DNA from 4 places in the Enterobacter sp. K510 genome. Region 2 is predicted to be linked to each of the others. Evidence: predicted binding sites of a transcription regulator. Region 2 holds the regulator's gene; each other region holds the start of a gene.
What was found. Region 2 encodes Fur, which represses iron uptake genes when iron is present. Its sites were predicted from a motif close to ATAATAATGAGAACNACTATCAA; they were not measured.
Positions count from the first base shown of each region.

Region 1: a site for Fur is predicted at 3,046-3,068, ahead of ACQUTD_RS05190 (TonB-dependent siderophore receptor). Genes of this name have one in related genera too.
Region 3: a site for Fur is predicted at 1,462-1,484, ahead of feoA (ferrous iron transporter A). Genes of this name have one in related genera too.
Region 4: a site for Fur is predicted at 2,171-2,193, ahead of exbB (tol-pal system-associated acyl-CoA thioesterase). Genes of this name have one in related genera too.

Region 1 covers NZ_JBNRLQ010000002.1:532,345-536,487, forward strand. The annotation lists gene ycgR (flagellar brake protein YcgR) at 1-302, opposite strand, end outside; gene ACQUTD_RS05185 (GlsB/YeaQ/YmgE family stress response membrane protein) at 512-766, shown strand; gene ACQUTD_RS05190 (TonB-dependent siderophore receptor) at 852-2,972, opposite strand; gene ACQUTD_RS05195 (alpha,alpha-trehalase TreA) at 3,220-4,143, opposite strand, start outside.
Region 2 covers NZ_JBNRLQ010000011.1:12,223-16,365, forward strand. The annotation lists gene acuI (acrylyl-CoA reductase (NADPH)) at 109-1,089, shown strand; gene fur (ferric iron uptake transcriptional regulator) at 1,185-1,634, opposite strand; gene fldA (flavodoxin FldA) at 1,923-2,453, opposite strand; gene ybfE (LexA regulated protein) at 2,604-2,897, opposite strand; gene ybfF (esterase) at 3,031-3,804, opposite strand; gene seqA (replication initiation negative regulator SeqA) at 3,988-4,143, shown strand, end outside.
Region 3 covers NZ_JBNRLQ010000005.1:325,164-329,306, forward strand. The annotation lists gene feoB (Fe(2+) transporter permease subunit FeoB) at 1-1,091, opposite strand, end outside; gene feoA (ferrous iron transporter A) at 1,124-1,351, opposite strand; gene ACQUTD_RS11250 (Tex family protein) at 1,693-4,026, opposite strand; gene greB (transcription elongation factor GreB) at 4,125-4,143, opposite strand, start outside.
Region 4 covers NZ_JBNRLQ010000001.1:384,153-388,295, forward strand. The annotation lists gene ACQUTD_RS01750 (hypothetical protein) at 1-330, shown strand, start outside; gene ACQUTD_RS01755 (cytoplasmic protein) at 332-754, shown strand; gene exbD (TonB system transport protein ExbD) at 944-1,369, opposite strand; gene exbB (tol-pal system-associated acyl-CoA thioesterase) at 1,376-2,110, opposite strand; gene metC (cystathionine beta-lyase) at 2,359-3,546, shown strand; gene yghB (DedA family general envelope maintenance protein YghB) at 3,676-4,143, shown strand, end outside.

The DNA of each region.
Region 1 (4,143 bases), on a different contig from region 2:
GTAAAGGCTGGCAATGCCTGGTACTGTCCGCTCTGTAAACGGGGCAGCGTAAATTCAACTTTCGCGCCACGGGTTTCCGCCGTGATGGCGATATTTTCGGCACGCTGAACGGCTTTGTTATCGTATTCCTGGCTGCCGTAGTCCATCACCAGCCCTTCCGGCGTGACGTCGAGGATCTTACTGATGAACTGACCGCTGGCCCATGAGATGCGCAGTGGCACCTGGCCTTTTTGCAGATCGCGCAATACCCCCAGTACGGCCAGTGGGGTCTGCTTCAGAAACTGCTCACTATAATTACTCACGCCGGATGGCTCCTTAATAGCGTATCGCCTGTCGGGAATATATCGGCATGGCGGCGGGAAACTTAATACAAACGAGCAAATATTTTTTGCGATTAAACTGAATTAAGTCTGTGACAACTAACCCTTTTGCTGTGGTTGCCTATACTTAGCGTCGTGGGCAGGAAATCAATCTTGCAATATCAAGTCACAACAAAAAGAGGAAATGCAAAATGGGCATTATTGCGTGGATCATTTTTGGTCTTATTGCCGGTGTTATCGCTAAATTAATCATGCCAGGACGTGATGGCGGTGGTTTCATTCTGACCTGTATTCTTGGGGTGGTGGGTGCCGTGGTCGGCGGCTGGCTGGCGACGATGTTCGGCTTTGGCGGCGACGTGACAGGTTTTGATCTGCACAGCTTCCTGGTCGCGGTGGTAGGTGCGATTGTGGTACTGGCGCTGTTCCGTTTGCTGCGTCGGGGCTAACGAATTCTGAGATGCGATAAATCGCGTTCTTAAGCGCGAAAGGGGCGGCCAGAAGCCGCCCCTTTGTTATTTCCAGTACTACAGATTAGAAATCATATCCCACGGTCGCCACCACGCTGCGCTCCGCCGCGTAATAGCAGTTATTCGTTCCGTAGCATCCCGCCACGTATTCACGATCCCCGAGGTTATTGGCATTCACCTGCACGAACGCCCCTTTCAGCGGCGCTGACCACTCGCCCAGATCCGCACGCACCGAAGCATCAAACACCGTAGCCGACGGCAGGCGCGATGAGTTGGCATCATCCGCCCACTGCTTGCCGATGTAACGCACGCCCGCGCCGACGCTCAGGCCATAATCAAACTTATAGTTTGCCCAGAAGGAGGCCATCTGGTCCGGCGTCAGCTGCGGCGTATTACCGTTGTTACCATCGAGCGAATCCTGATACTTCAGGCGATTCCAGGTATAGCCCGCAATAGTGCTCAGGCGTGGCGTTAACTGGTTACGGGCTTCGATTTCCACGCCCTGGGAATGCACTTTCCCGGCAGGCAGATAGGTCGCCGTGGCGATATTAATATCGCGGGTGGCGACGTCTTTCTGCGTCAGGTCGTAAAGGGCAATGCTGTACATATCCAAGGTGCCCGGCGGCTGGAATTTCAGACCCGCTTCATACTGCTCGGCGGTGGTCGGTTTCAGCAGCGTACCGTCCGCGCCTGGCAGCGAGGCCGGGGTGATCGCCTGGCTGTAGCTCATGTAGGGGGACAGGCCGTTTTCAAAGGCATACAGCAGTGACGCTCTGCCGCTGATATGGTCATCCTGGCGACGATTCGAGGTGGCATTGCTGTCGCTCACCTGCTCAGAGACGATGCGGTCATAGCGGCCCGAGAGATCCATATGCCAGCGATCCCACACCATCTCATCCTGCAAATAGATGCCGGTCTGGTAATAGCGGCGGTTGTTGTCATCGCTGTAGGTCACAACGTGGCCATGCTGCGCGGTATAACCGGTGTACGGGTTGAGCGGCGAAGCGCTGCCCGCGCCTGTCCACAGATCGTTGCGATAGCGATGGTATTCGCCGCCGAGGATCAGCGTATGCGCCACCTCGCCGGTATTGAAATCCGCCTGTACGCGGTTATCGGTGGACCACGCATCCAGTGAGCCTCGGTTGCCGCTATAGCCGCGGGACAGCGTATCGCCGCCGTCGATCCAGCCGGTCTGATACACCTGATCCAGTGACACGTTGGCATGGGTATAGCTGCCGCTGGAGTGTACTGACCAGATGTCGTTGAACTGGTGATCGAACTCCAGGCTGTAGATCTGCTCACGACGACGGTAGCCGTCTTCGCTTTCGCCTTCATTCGTACCGGTGTCGAGCTTGCGGCCATTGTGGGCAAAGCGCGTGCCGTCGAGAGGCAGGGAGCCGTGATAGCCGCCGGTCGGATCTTTTTGCAGATAAGCGCGCAACAGCAGGCTGGTATCCGAATCCGGCTGCCACAACAGCGACGGGGAGATGGCGTAGCGCTCTTCGCGGGTGTTGTCATACTGGGTATCGCTGCTGCGCGTCATCCCGATAATGCGGAACGCCAGTTGCTCGTTGATCGCGTCGGTGTAATCGAAGGCGCCGCCTTTGGTGTTATGGGTACCGCCGCTGAGACGGAAATGGCCTTCCTGTTTGAACTGCGGGCGTTTGGAGGTGAGATTCACCAGCCCGCCCGGCACGCTCTGACCGTACAGCGCCGATGACGGGCCTTTCACCACGTCAACACGTTCGATAAACCACGGATCCACCTGCAATACACTGTGGCTACCGCCGTCGCTCATCAGACGCATCCCGTCGAGGAACAGGTTATCCACGTCGCCGCCGTGGAAGCCGCGCAGGGAAACGGTATCGAAGCGGGTAGCGCCGCCGCCGAAGCTGGAATAAACCCCCGGCGTATAGGCCAGCGCCTGGGACACCGTCGCCACGCCCTGATCTTCCATCTGCTGGCGGGTAACGACGGACACCGACTGACCGGTAGTGATCAGCGGTTCATCGGTCTTGGTCGCGCCGCGGGTGCTTTGCACGGTATAGCCTTCGGTCGGCGCAATGGCTGACTGAGGCGCGGTGGCGGTAACCACCACGGTGTCTTCCGCGAGCACCGCATGAGGAAGCGCCAGCGCAAGAGCGCACAGCAGGGACGAACGTTTCAGGGATAATGTCGTGGTCATTCCGGGATCCTGAGTACCGTTGTGCGCGGAACAAGCCTCCGCCACAAACGGGAAATTTGTATTAACAAATGTAAAAGGAATGCGAATTATTATCGTTAACGTTAAAGAATACAACGGAAAATGAGTGTGGGATTAACCGAGGGGAGAGTGAGGAGATTGCTGTAGGCCCGGCAAGCCTGCGCCGCCGGGCAATGTGTTGATTTCGCACACTAAAACCTGCTACCAAATCTGGTAGCAGGCGAACCGCTTATTGTGCGACTTTTTCAGCCGTCGGGGCAGGGGCAGATGACTGCGCGGCAGCCGGTTGCGCGGTGGATTGCACAGCGGGCTGCGTCTCCGGTACGTTATCGCACGGCTGCGTTTTCGGACAGACCAGATCCAGCATCATCAGCGTCACGCCGTTGGTCCAGCCAAAGCCGTCCTGTAGCGGGTATTCACCGCCGCCGCCACCGGTGCCGGTGCTGCTGACGTCATACTTCTCCACCAGTTTTTGCTTGCTGTCGTAAGTATGCTGGACGTTTTTCAGGAAGCGCCAGGTGACATCCATCGCCGCCTTCTCGTGGTCGTAGTTTTTCAGACCGGCGGTGGCGACCCACTGCAACGGCGCCCAGCCGTTCGGCGCATCCCACTGCTGACCGCTGTTTACCGTGGTGGTGGTCAGGCCGCCTGGCTTGATCAGCCGGGCCTCGGTCGCTGCGGCCACTTTATCCGCGCGATCTTTCGCCGCCGCGTTAACATACAGCGGGAACAGGGCGGCGGCGGTCAGTTGATTACGCACTTTTTTGGTTTTCAGATCGTAATCAGCGTACCAGCCGTCCTTGTCATTCCACAGATTGGCTTCCATCGCTTTCTGGCGCGCATTCGCCAGCGCTTCAAACTTCTGCGCTTTGCCCGTATCGCCGGCCGCCTGGCTGGCGCGGGCGATCATTTTTTCCATTTTGTACATCAGCGCGTTCAGATCCACCGGCACAATGCTGGTGGTGCGGATAGTGCCGAGCTGTTCGGGATCGTCCATCCAGCGGGAGCTGAAGTCCCAGCCGGATGCCGCTGCCGCGCGCAGATCGCGATAGATTTCCGTCGCCGGGCGGTTAGGGTTGTTTTTCGCCGTGGTCACGTCAGCCAGCCAGGATTCCGGGCGCGGGGTGTCGCGATCGTCCCAGTAGCGGTTGAG
Region 2 (4,143 bases):
AAAGCTTGCCGTCAGCGCCTGGGGGTATTAACGTCGCTGGTAATTGTAGACGATCGGCCCGCAAAGGCCGTCGCGACTGGCAAGTTTGATTAATGTAATGAGGTCATCATGTTTAAAGCCATTCAGATTGATAAAGCGGAAGGACAGTATTCGGCATCCCTGGTGGAGCTGGACGAGCAGGCGTTGCCGGAAGGTGACGTCACCGTCGCGGTGGAATACTCCTCCATTAACTATAAAGATGCGCTGGCTATTACCGGTCGCGGCCCGATTGTGCGCCAGTTCCCTATGGTGCCGGGTATTGATTTCGCCGGGACCGTAACCGCCAGCGACAGCGCGGCGTTTGCCGTGGGCGACCGCGTGCTGCTGACCGGCTGGGGCGTGGGCGAACGTCACTGGGGCGGACTGGCAGGCAAGGCGCGGGTCAAAAGCGAATGGCTGACGAAAATGCCGTCCGGCGCGGATGCAAAACAGGTGATGGCTATCGGTACGGCGGGCTTTACCGCCATGCTGTGCGTGCAGGCGGTGCTGGATCACGGCGTGAAGCCTGAAGACGGCCCGGTGCTGGTGACCGGCGCGGGCGGCGGCGTGGGCAGCTGCGCGGTGATCATTCTTTCTGCCATGGGCTATCAGGTGGTGGCGTCGACCGGCCGTCCGCAGGAAGCCGGATGGATGCGCGAACAGCTGGGGGCCAGCGACATTATCAACCGTGATGAGCTGAGCGCGCCGGGTAAACCGTTACAGAAAGAGCGCTGGGCGGCGGCGATCGATACCGTCGGCAGCCATACGCTGAGCAACGTCTGCGCCAGTGTCCGTTATGACGGCATAGTCGCGGCGTGCGGCATGGCGCAGGGTATGGATCTCCCGGCGACAGTGGCGCCTTTCATTCTGCGCGGCGTTACGCTGCGCGGTATCGACAGCGTGATGGTGAGCAGCGAAAAACGTCCGGCGATCTGGGAGAAAGCCTGTCAGTATTTAACGCCTGCGGCGCTGGAAAAACTGAGTGCCACTTATCCGCTGAGCGATGCCATTGACGTGGCGGAAAAACTGCTGAACGGGCAGATCCGTGGCCGTGCGGTGATTGAGATTTAATTCTGGCGGGGTTGCCGGGTGGCGCTGACGCTTACCCGGCCTACAATATAACGCAGGCCCGGCAAGCTTGCGCCGTCGGGCAATGTGCAGCAACGTTATTTGCGAATATCGTGTGCGGTGTCGTTTTCGCGGCAATCGCCTTCAGCGCAGTGGCCGTAGAGGTAAAGGCTGTGGTTGGTCAGGCGGATCCCGTGCTGAGCGGCGATTTCACGCTGACGTAATTCAATAGAATCATCGCTGAATTCAATCACTTTGCCGCAGTCGAGGCAGATCAGGTGATCGTGGTGATGCTGCTGCGTCAGTTCAAAAACAGATTTACCGCCTTCGAAATTATGACGGGTCACAATACCGGCGTCATCGAACTGGTTAAGCACGCGGTAGACCGTCGCCAGGCCAATCTCTTCGCCCATGTCGATCAGTCGTTTGTATAAATCTTCCGCACTGACATGGTGGTTGTCAGGTCCCTGGAGTACCTCAAGGATCTTTAACCGAGGAAGCGTGACTTTCAGGCCAGCCTTCTTTAGTGCGGTGTTATTGTCAGTCATGCGGAATCTGTCCTGTAGCTAAACGATTCACTTCCAAAATGGAAGTTAATGAGAATGACGTTGAGTTAATGCGTCTCATTATAGAACTGCCATGCCTAAATGAAAACTGCAAGTCCTCAAGCAAAGTATGCGTATAAAACGTGGTGTCACTAACAAACCCGTAAGCAATCACGTTCAATCAGGGGATATTGTACAGGTATGCGTGCGAAAGTTAAAAAATTGTAGCAATTATTTTGATTGGTTATATCTATTAATGCGGCGCAGCCAACAGGTTACGCCGCACAAAAATCAGGCGTTGATGATCTCATCTAAATGAAGTTCTTCAGAAATCTGCTTCACCCATTTTTCCACGCGCTCAGCGGTCAGTTCCGGCTGGCGGTCTTCATCAATGGCCAGACCGACGAAGTGGTCGTCGTCCGCCAGACCTTTGGAGGCTTCGAAATGGTAGCCCGCGGTCGGCCAGTGACCGACGATAGTCGCGCCGCGCGGCTCAATGATGTCGCGGATGGTGCCCAGCGCATCGCAGAAATATTCCGCGTAGTCTTCCTGGTCGCCACAGCCGAACAGGGCGACTAATTTGCCGTTAAAATCGACCTCTTCCAGCGTCGGGAAGAAATCGTCCCAGTCGCACTGCGCTTCACCATAGTACCAGGTCGGGATGCCCAGCAGCAGAATATCGTAACCTTCGAGATCTTCTTTGCTGCTTTTGGCGATGTCATGCACGTCCGCAACATCTTTACCAAGCTGCTTTTGGATCATTTTCGCGATATTTTCGGTATTACCCGTGTCGCTGCCGAAAAAAATGCCTGTGATTGCCATGAGTAAAATAACCTCTTGAAACTTAATGATATGGTGGTGGCGCAATGCCCACGGATAAGGGCAATCATAGCAGAACAGAGAAGGACGCGGAAACTGCAAACGCCTCAGACTGCACTCTGTGCTACATGAAAGTGATATTTAGCGGGATTTTCAGACTATCCCCTGGCCGCGCAGCAGCGCGAGCTGGGCCATTAAAAGCTCCTCAATCAGCTCGCTACGGCTGATGTCACGATCCTCGGCCAGTTCATTTAAGGCTTCGACGGCGTCCGCGTTCAGTTTTAGCTCGACGCGTTTGAGTCCACGAACCTTATCGCGTTTCAGCTGATTCCGCTTATTAATGCGCAACTGTTCGTCACGCGAATGCGGATTCGTTTTCGGTCGTCCTGGGCGACGATCATTCGCGAACAGATCGAGTGTCGTGCGGTCCGTTTGTTCTTTAGCCATGATTTTGAGTGACGTCGGGGGAAAAACAAGCTGCCTGGTGGAGGCCCTGCGCAATTAGCGCGCCATCATACATCAGGGAGAGGGGCACGCCAACGACCGGGCGCGTCGCGGCGCTCGGTCGCCGGGTTTTTAATCAACTGGCATTATCAGCAAGATAGCGACGGATCGCCCGCAGTACGGCATCGGGTTTTTCCGCATGCACCCAGTGCCCGGCACCGGCGACCACATGCGCCCGCGCCTGCGGGAATTGCGCCAGCAGCGCATTACGGTACGCATCGGTCACGTAAGAGGAATTGCCGCCGCGAATAAACAGGGCTGGTTTATCGAAGGCAGGGACGGTTGTCCAGCCGATGATGTTCTCATACTGGTCCCAGAGTACCGGCACGTTAAAGCGCCACCCGCCGTCGGCCCAGGATTTAAGCAGAAACTGGATCACGCCTTCTTCATCCAGATGTTCGCGCATCACGGCGGCGGCCTGCTGGCGGGTACTCACCTGCGCCTGTGTCACCGCATTGATAGCGGTAAAAATCTCGTCGTGGCGGCGCACCTGGTAATCCACCGGGGCAATATCAATCGCCACCAGCCTGTCGATGCGTTCGGGGGCCAGCGCGGTCAGCGCCATCACCGCTTTACCGCCCATGGAGTGACCAATAAAGGTGGCTTTTTCGATCCCTGATTCGTCAAGGGTATCCAGCAGATCCTGCGCCATCGCCGGGTAGGTCATCTCCGGCGAACGCGGGGAAAGACCGTGGTTGCGCATATCCACCTGTACCACGTCGTGGTCGCTAATCAGATCGCGGGCTAAGATCCCGAGGTTATCCAGGCTGCCAAACAGGCCGTGAACAAGGACGATGGGAGAATTGTTGTGCGATTGTTGTGCAGTTTGCGCGCGGGCATTCAATTTCATGGCAAAGTTCTTTTTTTCGCTCTCTCAGGTTAGGGTATCATGTTGACCATTCTGCCGCCCGGCTGCAAGGGATCATCTTTATCTGACTTTTGCGTCAGAAAAGCCTGGCCGCTATCCGCTGTTGAGATTTGCCCCTATAATCTCAATGACTTGTATTCAGAAAAGTGACCTCACTGGATTAAGATGAAAACGATCGAAGTTGATGATGAACTCTATACCTACATTGCCAGCCACACGAAACACATTGGCGAGAGTGCATCCGACATTTTAAGGCGCATGCTGAAGTTTTCAGCCGCCGCGCAGTCTGCGGCCCCTGTGACCAAAGCCGCGCCGGCTGCC
Region 3 (4,143 bases), on a different contig from region 2:
AGGAACAGGTACATCATGCCGATCTGCGGCACCAGCGGCAGCACGGTGTTGATACCGCCGCCCAGCCCCTGGGCAAGGAAAATAGTCAGCCAGTCCGGGAAGTGCAGCGTGTAACCAATCCACTGAATACCGTGAATGAAAATGGCCACGGAACCGGCGTCAAAGATCGGCGCCAGCGCGCCGCCGATGTTAATGGCCAGCACAAACATCACGTACATCACCAGCAGGAAGATCGGCAGCCCGAGCAGACGGTTGAGGACGATCTTATCCATGGCGGCGGTAAAGCGCCCCGGCTCCGCCGTTAACGTGTTGCTCACCGCATCGCAAATGGCCGCGATGGTCTGGTAACGGGCGTCGGCGATGTGCAGGGCAGGATCGTCCATCTCCTCTTTCAGACGCGCCAGCGCCTGCGGCAGATGCTGCGCCGCATCGCCCGCGTAGCCGCGGCTGTAGATATCGCCTTCCAGCATCTGCAACGCCAGCCAGCGACGCTGTTGTTCCGGCATCTGTGTATCCATGGTTTCCGCCAGCATGGCGGCTTCCCGCAGCAGGGGACGCGCATAATGCACCAGGCTGATAGCCTGATTCTGCTGGTGGCGGTCAATCGCCAGCTTAAGGGCGTCGATACCGCGCCCGCGCGTTGATACCAGCGGCACCACCGGGCAACCCAGGCGGGCGGACAGGGCATCGATGTCGATGCGGATCTGCTGTTTCTCGGCAATGTCGAGCATGTTAAGCGCCACGATGCAGGGAATGCCCAGCTCCAGCAGCTGTAGCGTCAGGTAGAGGTTACGCTCCAGATTTGACGCATCCACTACGTTAATCAGCATGTCCGCCTCGCCGCTGAGAATGTAGTGGCAGGCGATCTGTTCATCGAGAGAGGTTTGCGACGAAATGGTGGTCAGAGAATAGGTGCCAGGCAGGTCCACCAGGGTTACCGCGTGGTCAGTGGTGGAGAACAGCCCTTCTTTACGCTCCACCGTGACGCCCGCCCAGTTACCGACACGCTGACGTGCGCCGGTAAGCTGATTAAATAAAGTTGTCTTGCCGGAATTAGGATTGCCAATTAAACCAAGGGTTAATTTTTTCATAGTATTGCTGCGCTCTGTGAGTCAGTCGCTTATTAACGGGATACCGCTTCCACTTCTAATAACGCCAGATCTTTTTTTCGTAATACCAGGCTGACCCGACGGGTTTCAATATGTACAGGGTCACCGAAGGGCGCGACGCGCACCACGTTAAATGACGAGCCCGGCAGCATGCCAAGCGAAAGCAGTTTCTGACGGTAAGCCGGGCTGATTTCAGGGGCGAAACCGGTAATTTTCCACGCGCTGTCAGGTGAGAATGCCATAGGGACCTACTTAATTTTGCAAATCAGGGTAGTGTGCCGGGCGTCGTCAACATTCAGGAAAAGCGGAATAAGCGACCCCGGCGACGGTGACAAAATAATCAACTGAAAGAATGGTAATGAGAATGGTTTTTATCATCAACGGATAAAATGTGTGTGAATGTTATATTGGCGATTAATATGCGGGACTTTTGATTTAGCTCAAAAATAAGCGCGGAAATGATTTTAGTTAAATGGAACCAGAATTAACGCATTGTGTTAATAATGTGAAAAATAGTGATCTGTTAAGTTTTATTAATTATTTAAAGTTAATTCCCTCTCCCGCAGGAGAGGGCGAAAAAAGATTAACGTTTTTTACCCATGGCCGCCGCCAGCGCATCCATCATCGCGCTGTTGCCGGATGGCTGAGCATCACGACCGCGTGGTTTTGCCGCCCCGCGCGCTGCCGGGCGGCTGGCCTGTTCGCGCTGCGGGCCACTGCCGCGACGGGAACTGGTTTCGCCTGGCTGTTCGTCAAGACGCATGGTCAGGGCGATACGTTTTCGCGGCAGATCGACTTCCATCACCTTCACTTTGACGATATCACCGGCTTTCACCACGCTGTGCGGATCGTCGACAAACTTGTTGGACAGCGAGGAGATATGCACCAGGCCGTCCTGATGCACGCCGATGTCCACGAATGCGCCAAAGTTGGTGACGTTGGTCACCGCGCCTTCAAGGATCATGCCTGGCAGCAGGTCGTTCATGGTTTCCACGCCCTCGGCGAAGGTCGCGGTTTTGAATTCCGGACGCGGATCGCGGCCTGGTTTTTCCAGCTCTTTGATGATATCGGTCACCGTCGGCACGCCGAAACGCTCATCGGTGAAGTCGGAGGCTTTCAGCTGACGCAGCTCGTTGCCGTTACCCATCAGATCGCGCAATGACTGCTCGGTGGCGGCCAGAATGCGCTCCACCACCGGATAGGCTTCCGGGTGCACCGTTGACGCATCCAGCGGGTTATCGCCGTGGTTAATGCGCAGGAAGCCCGCGCACTGTTCGAAGGCTTTCGGCCCCAGACGGCTCACCTTCAGCAACTGCTGGCGGTTCTGGAACTGCCCGTTCTCATCGCGCCAGGCGACAATATTCTGCGCCATCATGCGGGTTAAACCCGCCACGCGGGTTAACAGCGGTACGGAGGCGGTATTCAGATCGACGCCCACGGCGTTTACGCAGTCTTCCACCACCGCATCGAGCTTACGCGCCAGCTGTGACTGGCTGACGTCGTGCTGGTACTGGCCGACGCCGATGGATTTCGGATCGATTTTCACCAGCTCCGCCAGCGGATCCTGTAAACGACGGGCGATAGACACCGCGCCACGGATGGAGACATCCAGATCCGGGAACTCCAGCGCCGCCAGTTCAGAGGCGGAATAGACAGACGCGCCCGCTTCGCTGACGATCACTTTTTGCGCCGTGACTTTCGGGAACTGCTTTTGCACGTCGAGGAAGAAACGCTCGGTTTCGCGCGAGGCCGTGCCGTTACCGATGGCCACCAGTTCAACATTATGTTTTTCGCACAGCGTGGCGACCACTACCGCCGCTTTCGCGGCCTGGCCGGTGTGCGGATAGATGGTGTCGGTCGCCACCAGCTTGCCGGTGCCGTCAACCACCGCCACTTTCACGCCGGTGCGCAGGCCGGGATCAAGACCCATGGTGGCGCGCAGCCCTGCAGGGGCCGCCATCAGCAGATCGTGCAGGTTACGGGCGAACACGTTAATGGCTTCGTCTTCGGCGCGCTCGCGCACGGTGCCCATTAATTCGGTTTCGAGGTGCATCAGCACCTTGATACGCCATGTCCAGCTCACCACGCCACGACGCCAGCTGTCGGCAGGGGCATTGTTCAGGCGCAGGCCGAGATGGTCGATGATGATCTGTTCGCAATGGCTCTCTTTGGGCGGCTCATCAAACTGCGGATCGGCGTTCAGCGCCAGTTGCAGAATGCCTTCGTTGCGGCCACGGAACATCGCCAGCGCGCGGTGTGACGGCACGCTGCTAATAGGTTCGTGATGATCGAAATAGTCGCGGAATTTCGCGCCTTCTTCCTCTTTGCCGCTAATCACCGTCGCCACCAGGTGCGCGTTCTTCCACAGGTAGTCACGCACTTTCGCCAGCAGCGCCGCGTCTTCCGCAAAGCGCTCCATCAGAATATAACGCGCGCCGTCCAGCGCCGCTTTGGTGTCAGCCACGCCTTTATCCGCATCGACGAATTTCGCAGCTTCAGTTTCCGGGTGATGGGACGGATCCTTCCACAGTAGATCGGCGAGTGGTTCGAGTCCTGCTTCAATGGCGATTTGCCCGCGTGTGCGGCGCTTAGGCTTATAGGGCAGGTAGAGATCTTCGAGTTCGGTTTTGCTCAGCGTACTGTTGATGGCCCCGGCCAGTTCGTCGGTCAGCTTGCCCTGTTCGCCGATGGATTTGAGGATCGCCTGGCGTCTCTCTTCCAGTTCGCGCAGGTAGCCAAGACGGGTTTCGAGCTGACGTAATTGCGTGTCGTCCAGACCGCCGGTGACTTCTTTACGATAACGTGCAATGAACGGCACGGTGTTCCCTTCATCAAGCAGGCGAACGGCAGATTCTACCTGTTCAGCTCTCGCCTGAAGTTCACCCGCAATAATGCGGCAGAGCGAATTATTCATCATTTCAATATCATCTTCTGAGCAAAAACAGCCGATAGTTATACGGATTGAGGCAGCAAAATGCCAGCCGTAACGGGCGGCTTAGGGATTATTCTGGCGGGCTATTTTACATAGGTGATC
Region 4 (4,143 bases), on a different contig from region 2:
GACGTTAATTTCACTCAGGGAAAAAGAACGCTCTCTGATTTCGAAAGCGATATATTAACGAATGTCAGCCATACCAGGCAATCGAGAAATATGCTGCTGGAAGAACGCGACCGCCATATAAAAGATCGATTATACCGCGTAGTAAAAATTGAAACATTTACCCGTCTGCTTAACGATTTACAAGCCGAAGGGGACATTGATGCCCAAACCTTAAGTCAAATAATTGCCGAAAAAACCGAAGAGATAAATGCCGCCGGTAATGATGTCTGGCTTAACCTCATTACCCGCGAAAAAGATGCGCCTTTGTTTTATAAACTAGAGGATGAATAACGTGAAAGATGTTGAAGATAATAACGTTTATTTGGCTTTAGATAATCATAAAAGCGACGAATTTATCTTAAAGCAAAATCTCGATGCCCTGGTACAGAGTAAAAATGATCATATTACCCGTCTGGCGCGGGATCTGATCTCCATTCCTGCCGCGCTGGTGCGCTTAAAATGGCAGAACCGCCGCGAAATTTACTCGTTGCAGATCAAAGAAGAGATTTACGGCGCGGCGATAAACGAAGTGGCGAAGCGCCACCCCGAACTGTACGAAAAAATCATGTCCCGCCTCGAAGCCAACTACCAGCATCTGCTGGCGCGTGAGACGGCTACGCTGCGTATTACCCGCAAGCTGGCTGATGGCGGCTATCTGACGTCAAACGTCACCAGCGTAGCGCTGACAGAGAAAACGCCGCCGGTTGCGGAATAACGCGCAAAAAAAAGCTGACCGGAGTCAGCTTCATTTGTCGGGTGGCGCTTCGCTTACCCGACCTACACTCTGGGCGGCTTCGCCTCACCCGGCCTACACTTTGATTTGCCGGGTGGCGGCTTCGCCTTACCCGGCCTACCAGATCCAGTAGGCCCGGCAAGCGCAGCGCCGCCGGGCGTGATAAGGCGATTACTGCGCTTTCGCGACCTCTTCACCCACCAGACCTATCTTCAGATAGCCCGCCTGATGCAGCGTATCCATCACCTTCATCATGGTTTCATAATCCACGGTTTTATCCGCGCGGAAGAAAACGGTGGTGTCTTTTTTACCCGCGGTCACGGCGTTCAGCGCGTTGATCATGGTTTCTTCCGTCACCTGATCGTTGCCGATAAACATCGATTTATCCGCTTTTACCGACAGATAGACCGGTTTTTCCGGACGCGGTTGCGGCTGGCTGGACGAGGCAGGCAGATTGACCTTCACGTCCACCGTCGCCAGCGGCGCGGCCACCATAAAGATAATCAGCAGTACCAGCATGACGTCGATAAAGGGCGTCACATTGATTTCATGCATTTCGCCGTTATCGTCCAGATTTTCATTAAGACGCATTGCCATAGGACATTAACCTAAACGTAATTTCTGTGCAGCGTGCACCGGTTTAGCCGTCGGGCTGGCGGCAAGATCAAGATCGCGGCTTTGCAGTAACAGCACCTGCGCGGCGACATCGCCAAGCGAGGCTTTATAGCTGCCGATCATGCGGGCGAAAATGTTGTAGATCACCACCGCCGGAATAGCGGCAACCAGACCAATGGCCGTGGCTAACAGCGCTTCCGCGATACCAGGCGCGACAACCGCCAGGTTAGTGGTCTGCGTCTGGGCGATACCGATAAAGCTGTTCATGATGCCCCATACGGTACCGAACAGGCCGATAAAGGGCGAGATCGCGCCAATGGTCGCCAGATAGCCATTCCCACGGCCCATATGACGGCCCACAGCCGCCACGCGGCGCTCAAGGCGGAAACCGGTACGCTCTTTAATGCCTTCGTTATCTTCCGAACCGGCAGAGAGCTCAAGCTCGTTCTGCGCTTCGTTAATTAACAGCGTACTGAGGCTTTTAGACTTAAAGGAGGCGGCGATTTCACTCGCCTGATCCAGCGAACGGGCTTCGCCGAGCAGTTGCTGTTCGCGCTTAAGGCGGCGCTTTTGCGAGATCAGCTCAACGCTTTTGCTGAAGAAAATTGCCCAGGTGACTACTGACGCCAGGATCAGGCCAATCATCACGATTTTTACAACAATATCGGCATGATGATACATACCCCAGACGGAGAGGTCCGTCTGCATCAAATTATTACCCACTGTGTATCTCCGGACATAAATCACAAATTCTGAGCATAATAATATCAAAACAGCGTCGAATTGATAGTAGTTCTCATTAGTATTTACATGATGCCCCTATTCCTGTGCATTTTCATTGCGCTTACTCAGTAAAAGCTTTCATCGGGCCATTTTCAGAAAATATTGTGCTGAATGAATAACCCTCAGGATGCAGAATCGGGCATTCATGGTAGTCTGGACATCCAGACGTATAAAAACAGGTTTCGATTATGGCAGCGAAGCACATTGATACCGCGCTGGTGAATGCCGGGCGCAGCAAAAAATATACTCAGGGTGCGGTGAACAGCGTTATCCAGCGCGCCTCTTCTCTGGTGTTCGACACGGTGGAAGCAAAAAAGCAGGCCACGCGAGGTCGCGCCAGCGGCGAGCTGTTTTATGGCCGTCGCGGCACCCTGACGCATTTCTCCTTACAGGAAGCGATGTGCGAACTGGAAGGCGGCGCGGGCTGCGCGCTCTTCCCCTGCGGCGCGGCTGCCGTGGCGAATACCATTCTGGCGTTTGTTGAACAGGGCGATCATATTCTGGTGACCCACACCGCCTACGAACCTACGCAGGATTTCTGCACAAAAATCCTGGCGAAAATGGGCGTTACCACCGGGTGGTTCGACCCGCTGATCGGCGGCGACATTGCCGGACTCATCCAACCCAATACCCGCATCGTTTTCCTTGAATCCCCCGGCTCGATCACCATGGAAGTGCACGACGTGCCGGCGATTGTTGCTGCGGTGCGGCGCGTGGCCCCGGAGGCGATCATCATGATCGACAACACCTGGGCGGCGGGCATCCTGTTTAAAGCGCTGGATTTCGGCATTGATATTTCCATTCAGGCGGCCACCAAATACCTGATTGGCCACTCCGACGGCATGATCGGCACGGCGGTGGCGAATGCCCGCTGCTGGGAGCAACTGCGCGAGAACGCCTACCTGATGGGGCAAATGGTGGACGCTGACACCGCCTATATGACCAGCCGCGGCCTGCGCACCCTGAGCGTGCGTCTGCGCCAGCATCATGAAAGCAGCCTGCAACTCGCCGAATGGCTGGCGGCGCATCCGCAGGTGGCTTGCGTGAATCACCCTGCGCTGCCGGGCAGTAAAGGACATGAATTCTGGAAGCGCGATTTTACCGGCAGCAGCGGCCTGTTCTCATTTGTGCTGCGTAAAAGGCTGAATAATCAGGAGCTGGCGGCTTATCTCGATTACTTCACGCTGTTCAGCATGGCCTACTCCTGGGGCGGCTATGAATCGCTGATCCTGGCGAACCAGCCGGAGCATATTGCGGCGATCCGTCCGGGCGCCGAGGTCGACTTTACTGGCACACTTATCCGTCTGCATATAGGTTTAGAAAACGTTGATGATTTACGTGCTGATTTAGCAGCGGGATTTGAGCGCATCGTGTAAAGTTAGCAGCCTGACAAGAAATCTTTCCAGACCAGCAGACTCGTCTGCATTTCTTGCGTGGGGGATCAAGGTGTCCTTGACATTTCAGGCGTACAATAGCGCTCAATATGCGGTTCCACAGGAAAGTCCATGGTAGTTATTCAAAATATTATCGCCGCGCTCTGGCATCATGATTTCGCGGCGTTAGCTGATCCACATGTTGTCGGTGTCGTTTACTTCGTGATGTTTGCGACACTGTTTCTGGAAAACGGATTACTTCCGGCCTCTTTCCTGCCAGGCGACAGTCTGCTTCTCTTAACCGGAGCGCTGATCGCCCGCGGCGTGATGGACTTTATACCGGCGCTGGTGATCCTCACCACCGCCGCCAGTCTGGGCTGCTGGTTGAGCTATATTCAGGGCCGCTGGCTGGGCAATACGCGGGTGGTGAAAAGCTGGCTGGCGCAGTTGCCGGTTAAATACCACGAGCGGGCCACCTGCATGTTCGAGCGGCATGGCCTGCTGGCGCTGCTGGCCGGGCGTTTTCTGGCCTTCGTACGTACGCTGCTGCCAACGATGGCGGGCATCTCCGGCCTCTCCAACCGCCGCTTCCAGTTCTTT